DNA from 2 places in the Catenibacterium faecis genome. Region 2 is predicted to be linked to the other one. Evidence: a T-box and tRNA genes for the amino acid it is inferred to sense, from the RefSeq annotation. Region 2 holds a T-box; the other holds one or more tRNA genes.

Region 1 (3,415 bases), on a different contig from region 2:
CCTATTACTACCGCATCCTTCTCTAAGAATTCAGGATACAAATCTCTAAACCCACATGCCTGTTTAGAACATCCAGGTGTATTATCTCTAGGATAAAAATAGAGAATCACACGATGACCTCTATATTCTTCTAAAGTATGCATATTGCCTTCTTCATCTGGTAGATTAAAAGAAGGTGCTTTTGTATTAATCTCTAACATAATGAAACCTCCTTTCTGCATTATACCAAAAATAGAAATAATGTGCTACCTATGCATAAAAAAACGATTGTAAGCATTAACATTTTAGAAACATGTTGACACATTGAAATACAGGTTTTATAATCCCATTTGTCATTAAACACAATTAAATATTAAATAGGGGGACAATTATGACATTTTCATTAACTACTCGTCTCATTGCTGAGTTCCTTGGTACTGCAATCATGGTTATGATTGGTAACGGCTCAGTAGCAAACGTGGAATTAAAGGGAACAAAGGGAAGCCACAGTGGATGGATCGTCATTGCAATCGGTTATGGTATGGCCGTTATGATTCCAGCTCTTATGATTGGTAAAATTTCTGGTAACCATATTAACCCAGCATTTACTATCGGTTTAGCTGTTGCAGGTGATGTTCCATTAGCTGAAGTATTACCTTACATTTTAGTACAGTTCGCTGGTGCTATCGTAGGTCAGTTCATTCTTTATATTTGCTTCAAACCACATTATGATGCAACAGAAAATCCTGATGCAATCTTAGGTACATTCTCAACTACTGATGCAACAAACAATAAGTTCAATGGTTTCGTAAACGAATTCTTCGGATCATTCATCTTATTCTTCTGTGCATTATCTATTACTCATTCACCAATTTTCGAACATGGTAATCAGGGTGCTGGTTTCATCGGTGTTGGTTTATTAGTTATGGCATTAGTTGCTTCATTTGGTGGTCCTACAGGTCCAGCTTTAAACCCAGCTCGTGACTTAGGTCCAAGAATCTTACATGCAATCTTACCAATCAAGAACAAGGGAACTTCTCAGTGGGATTATGCATGGGTACCAGTACTTGCTCCAATTTGTGCAAGTATCTGTGCTTGTCTATTATATTTCAATATTTTCTAAGAAGCTATCAATTGATAGCTTTTTTCTTTGCCTAAAAGAATAGGGGAGTAATAAAAAAAGATAAGCATCGAGAAATTGGTAACTGAAATGCTTATCAAATAAGAACCACTAAAATATAATATAACTTATAAAGCACAAAAAAACTCAGGAACGAATCCTGAGTTATATTTATTAATGGCGCAGGTTGAGGGATTCGAACCCCCGCAGGACGTTAATCCTCTGTCGGTTTTCAAGACCGATCCCTTCAGCCGGACTTGGGTAAACCTGCATCATAAATAAAATGGTGGTTCCGGCCGGAATCGAACCAGCGACACGAGGATTTTCAGTCCTCTGCTCTACCGACTGAGCTACGGAACCAATTGGCGGTCTGGACGGGGCTCGAACCCGCGACCTCCGCCGTGACAGGGCGGCATTCTAAACCAACTGAACTACCAGACCAAAATAAATGGTGGAGCCTAGGAGGATCGAACTCCTGACCTCCTGCGTGCAAAGCAGGCGCTCTCCCAGCTGAGCTAAGGCCCCGAATAAATGGTCGGGAAGACAGGATTTGAACCTGCGACCCCCTGGTCCCAAACCAGGTGCACTACCAAGCTGTGCTACTTCCCGTTTATATAAATGGTGCCCTGGGCCGGAATCGAACCGGCACGGAGTTTGAAGTCCGCAGGATTTTAAGTCCTGTGCGTCTACCAGTTTCGCCACCAGGGCACACGTATGGAGGTTCCAACCGGACTTGAACCGATGGTCGAAGAGTTGCAGTCTTCTGCCTTACCAACTTGGCTATGGAACCATTGCTTCATGGCGCTCGTATAATATACTATGGATTTTAGATAATTGCAAGGGTTTTTAAGAAAAAAGTTTAAAAAAGTACATAAAATATAATTCATTTCTTCCATGAGAAAACCTGATAATCGGTTTTGTGATGGAATAATCAATATAATTTACATTTATAATATAAATCACATAATTCTCTTAAAATTAGTAGTCATAATAGAAAACAAGGAGTGATTAATATGTATAAAGAAATAATTTTATCTGTAATTAAAACCTCATTACCATTAATGATTGTTTTGATTATATTACAATATATATTTAGAAAACAATCTACATGCATATTAATAGAATTTAATGTCGCTTATTCAATTGTTCGTATGATGCCTTTAGTTAGTTCTATGCATACTCTAGGTATAAAAGGGATTATAACACTTATAATATGTTTTCTTTTTTTGAATACGAATACATTGCTGATGTATCGTATCCATAGTCTCAGTCTATAAAGAACACACATTTTTACGTATTTCTACTTGCAGAATATCTTTGATACAATGAACTCACGCAAAAAGGAGACATTTAAAATGAATAGATATGATTATGTAGGTAGTTTCTTAAGACCTGAGAGACTTAAGAAGGCAAGAAGAGATTTTGAGAATAATACAATTAAGGCAGAAGAATTTAAAAAGGTAGAAGATGAATGTATTACAGAACTTATTACTAAGATTAAAGAATTAGGTTATAAATTTGTGGCGAAAAACCCACACGCTTGCGTGTGGGATGAAAGCTACATTTCACTTGATAAATACTTAGAAAAATGATATATAATCTATGTATATTAAAGTATAGAAAGTAAACAGATCATCAGTAAAAGTAACCATGATATAAACACACATACAACAAAACAACCATCACTGTAATCAGAAAAATCCTAATAGTGCTGCACATATAGCGAACAATAATAAACATGCAGAACAGTGCAATCCTAATAATTCAGCATATCATTCAAGTTGTGAAAAAAAGTAACGGCACGAACTAAAAGTGACAACATACAAATAAGTATTTCCATTCCTGCTGGATGGAAAACAGAACTTGAAAACCCTTCACGTATCTATTTTGCTGAGGAAGGAGAGAGTATCATATTTCTTGACTTGCTTCGTATTGAAAATATCTGATACAGTATCACATCATCAGGTATTCTAAATTCATATTTCTGGTATTAAAAGGTAATGTAGAGGAAATATTAAAACAGATATTACAGAAAAATCTATTACCACATTAAGGCTCTTGTTGTGAAGCCTGACCATATACATGTTTTTGTAGATGTACCACAAACTGCTGCTTCTTGTGATGTTGTAAGAACTTTTAAAGATATAAGTGCTATTGAACTATTCAAGGCATTTCCACAATTAATACAATTCTGCAGGATGCGGTATTTTATGGTCTAGAGGATATTTTGTATCTACAGTTATTAAGATAATATTAAGGAGCAGAAAAATGATAACTGATAAAGAACATAAAAGACATCTTAAACAATTTCATAAA
Region 2 (3,415 bases):
TTCTCATAATAACCTCCCCTGGAGGTTATAGTTTAACACGGCAAGTTGATATTGTCCCAATTGGGACAATATCAACTTGGATACATTAAGACATTATCATATTGGAATCAGAGGGGATTTTGAAATCAATAGTTTTTAATTGAAAATTAATGTATATGATGATATAATGGTCAAAATTTTGAAACAAAAGAAAGGAAAATTTTATGAAGAATATAAAAAATATGATTGTTGTAGGTGGTTTGTGTTTATCGATTGCTTGCAGCGCTGTTTTTACATTGTCTCCAATGACAGTATATGCTATAAATACAATAGAATATGAAACTGAATATATGGAACCGATAGAAGAAAGTGATTATCTTGTAAATCAAAATTCACGTAATATTTTTACAAAAATTGCAAAAAAAGCAGTAAAAAAAGCTATAAATAATAAGGCAAGATTAGTTAATTTTGCTGAAAAGGTGGCTGGTAAAACTGTAGCAAAAAATGTAAATAAATTTTTTACACCTATAACAAGAGCATTAAAACCGTTATTAAAATGGTCGGAAATACCAGGGCAAGCTGTTTACGATGCTATTTTTAGAGCAATTATTAATGCAGGTGGTAGTAGGTCTGTTGCGGCTAATGTGGCAAATGCTGTTAGAGAAGTATTAGAATGGACATTATTTTAATATGAGAGAAGACGATTATAAATTATCAATGGAAAAATTATATCAACAAAATAAATTGTTGATTTCGGCTTTATATGAAATATATGGAGAAGAAATTCAGTCAACAAGTTTATTTTGTTTAGAACATGATATTTCTTTTCTGACAAGGAACAAAATTATGATGGTTTTAAATAAGTATTCAATGCAGCATACAATGTCTGAATATTTATTTTGGAAAGAAAAGATATATTCAGAAGTAAAAGATTTTCCAAATTTGGATAATTGTGAATTTAAAAAAATGCTTTTGTTGTTTTGGAAAGATTATGTAATTACAGATGAATAACTATTAGAGATGCATATAAAATGCAAAAGAAGGACGGATTGTTCGATAGATTAGATTTCAGAGGATTGTTCGATAGATTAGATTTCAGAGGATTGTTCGATAGATTAGATTTCGTCTTGTCTTTTTCCTAATTATTAGGTATAATACATGAGAACACGAAGAAAAGGACTAGTATGTAATATACTTATATTGAGAGAGGAAGAGGCTGGTGGAAATCTTCTTATAAGATATTATTGAATTCACCTTGGAGTGCGGCTAATCCCCGCCGTAACACTGACGTTATAAGTGATAAAGTGCATATAGTGTATGCTATATGAATTTAGGATGGTACCGCGATTTAAGTCGTTCCTATTGGAACGGCTTTTTAATTTTTTAAGGAGGAAACATATGGATGAATTATTAAAAATCCAGGAAGAGGCACTTGCTAAAATTTCTGCATGTGCTGATGCGAAAGAATTAAATGACTTACGTGTATTCTATCTTGGTAAAAAAGGACCTATTCAGGCTGCTATGAAATCAATGAAGACTATGGCTCCTGAAGAAAGAAAAACATTTGGACAGGTTTCAAATAAGACTAAACAGGAAATTGGACAGGCTATTGAAGAAAAGAAAGCTTATTTAGAAGAAAAAGCTTTAAATGAACGTTTACTTGCAGAAGATATTGATATTTCTTTACCAGGTAATCGTTTACCAGTAGGATCTGTACATCCTTTAACACGTGTTAAGGAAGACTTAGAAGAATTATTCCTAGGTATGGGATATAAGGTAGCTGAAGGACCTGAAGTAGAATCAGATCATTTCAACTTCGAATTAATGAACTTACCTAAAGGACACCCTGCAAGAGATATGCAGGATACATTCTATATTGATGAAAATACATTAATGAGAACACATACTTCTCCTGTACAGGCACATGTTATGTTAGAAGCTAAGGGTAAAGGTCCTATTAAGGTTATCTGCCCTGGTAAGACATACCGTCGTGACGATGATGATGCCACTCATTCACATCAGTTCATGCAGTGTGAAGGACTTGTCATCGATAAGAATATCACTATGGGTGATCTAAAGGGTACATTAGATGTTTTCGCTAAGAAAATGTTTGGTGAAAAGCGTGAAATTCGTTTAAGACCTTCTTATTTCCCATTCACAGAACCAAGTGTAGAAGTAGATATCTCTTGTGCCAACTGTGGTGGTAAAGGCTGTGCTATGTGTAAAGGTACTGGATGGATTGAAGTATTAGGTGCTGGTATGGTTAATCCTCATGTATTAGAAATGTGTGGATTTGATCCTAAGGAATACCAGGGATTTGCATTTGGTATCGGACTAGAAAGAGTTGCTATGTTGAAATATGATATTGATAATATCCGTGATTTCTACAATAATGACTTAAGATTCTTAGAACAGTTCGAAAGAAAGGAGTAGTATATGTTAGCTAGTTTACATTTATTAAATAGATATGTGAAAGTAGATGATCAAGATCCTGCAGAACTTGCAGAAAAGATCACTCGTATTGGATTAGAAGTAGAAGGACAGGGACCTCTTGCGAAAGGGACTAAGCTTGTTGTTGGTTATGTAAAGGAATGTATTGAACATCCTAATTCTGACCATCTTCATATCTGTCAGGTAGAAACTGCCCCTGGTGAAGTAAGACAGATTGTATGTGGTGCACCTAATGTGGCTGCTGGTGAAAAGGTTATTGTGGCATTACCAGGATGTGAACTTGAAGGCGGTAAGATTTCTTCAGGTGCTATTAGAGGCGAAAAGTCTGATGGTATGATCTGTTCTATTGCTGAACTTGGATTAGATAACCGTTTATTAAAAGAAGAAGATAAAGCTGGTATTCATGTATTACCAGAAGATGCACCAGTAGGTACAGAAGCACTAACTTATCTTGGTTTAGATGATTATATTCTTGATATTGGTTTAACACCAAATAGAGCTGATTGTATGGCTATGCAGTCTTTAGCTTATGAAGCAGCTGCTGTATTAGGTAGAAAAGTTATTTTACCAGAAATCAAGAAATATCCTGAAGAAAAGAGTGAAATTGAAGTTCATGTAGAAACTCCTTTATGCTCATTCTTTGGCGCTAAATTAGTGAAGGGTGTAAAAACTAAAGAATCACCTAAATGGATGCAAAATGCATTACTTGCATCAGGTATTAAGCCTATTAATAATATTGTAGACATTTCAAACTTCGTCATGGTTGAAACAGGTCAGCCTATTCATATGTATGACTATGATAAGCTTGCAAAGAAGGCTTTCGTCATCAAGACTGGATTCAATCAGAAGGCTGTTCTTCTTGATGAAAATGAATATGATATCTTGCCTGAAGATGTTATTGTATCAACTGATGATGGCATTGGCTGTGTTGCTGGTGTTATGGGTGGTAATGACACTAAGATTGATGAGAATACTAAAAATATCG

The links. A T-box is a leader RNA that pairs with one kind of tRNA and senses whether it is charged. The one in region 2 lies ahead of pheS (phenylalanine--tRNA ligase subunit alpha), so its partner is inferred to be a tRNA-Phe.
Region 1: it has a tRNA-Phe gene. The T-box ahead of pheS (phenylalanine--tRNA ligase subunit alpha) is inferred to sense a tRNA for this amino acid. The anticodon was not compared.

Annotation. Positions count from the first base shown of each region.
Region 1 covers NZ_JACRWG010000043.1:18,802-22,216, forward strand. Annotated here, with positions in the region: gene H8909_RS09555 (peroxiredoxin) at 1-200, opposite strand, end outside; gene H8909_RS09560 (MIP/aquaporin family protein) at 371-1,102, shown strand; tRNA gene H8909_RS09565 (tRNA-Ser) at 1,278-1,370, opposite strand; tRNA gene H8909_RS09570 (tRNA-Phe) at 1,384-1,459, opposite strand; tRNA gene H8909_RS09575 (tRNA-Asp) at 1,463-1,540, opposite strand; tRNA gene H8909_RS09580 (tRNA-Ala) at 1,549-1,624, opposite strand; tRNA gene H8909_RS09585 (tRNA-Pro) at 1,632-1,708, opposite strand; tRNA gene H8909_RS09590 (tRNA-Leu) at 1,719-1,807, opposite strand; tRNA gene H8909_RS09595 (tRNA-Cys) at 1,815-1,889, opposite strand; gene H8909_RS09600 (hypothetical protein) at 2,455-2,691, shown strand; gene H8909_RS13780 (transposase) at 3,163-3,318, shown strand; partial or broken gene H8909_RS09610 (hypothetical protein) at 3,368-3,415, shown strand, end outside.
Region 2 covers NZ_JACRWG010000035.1:7-3,421, forward strand. Annotated here, with positions in the region: gene H8909_RS08475 (YqxI family protein) at 204-668, shown strand; gene H8909_RS08480 (hypothetical protein) at 670-990, shown strand; T-box leader at 1,140-1,343, shown strand; gene pheS (phenylalanine--tRNA ligase subunit alpha) at 1,378-2,412, shown strand; gene pheT (phenylalanine--tRNA ligase subunit beta) at 2,416-3,415, shown strand, end outside.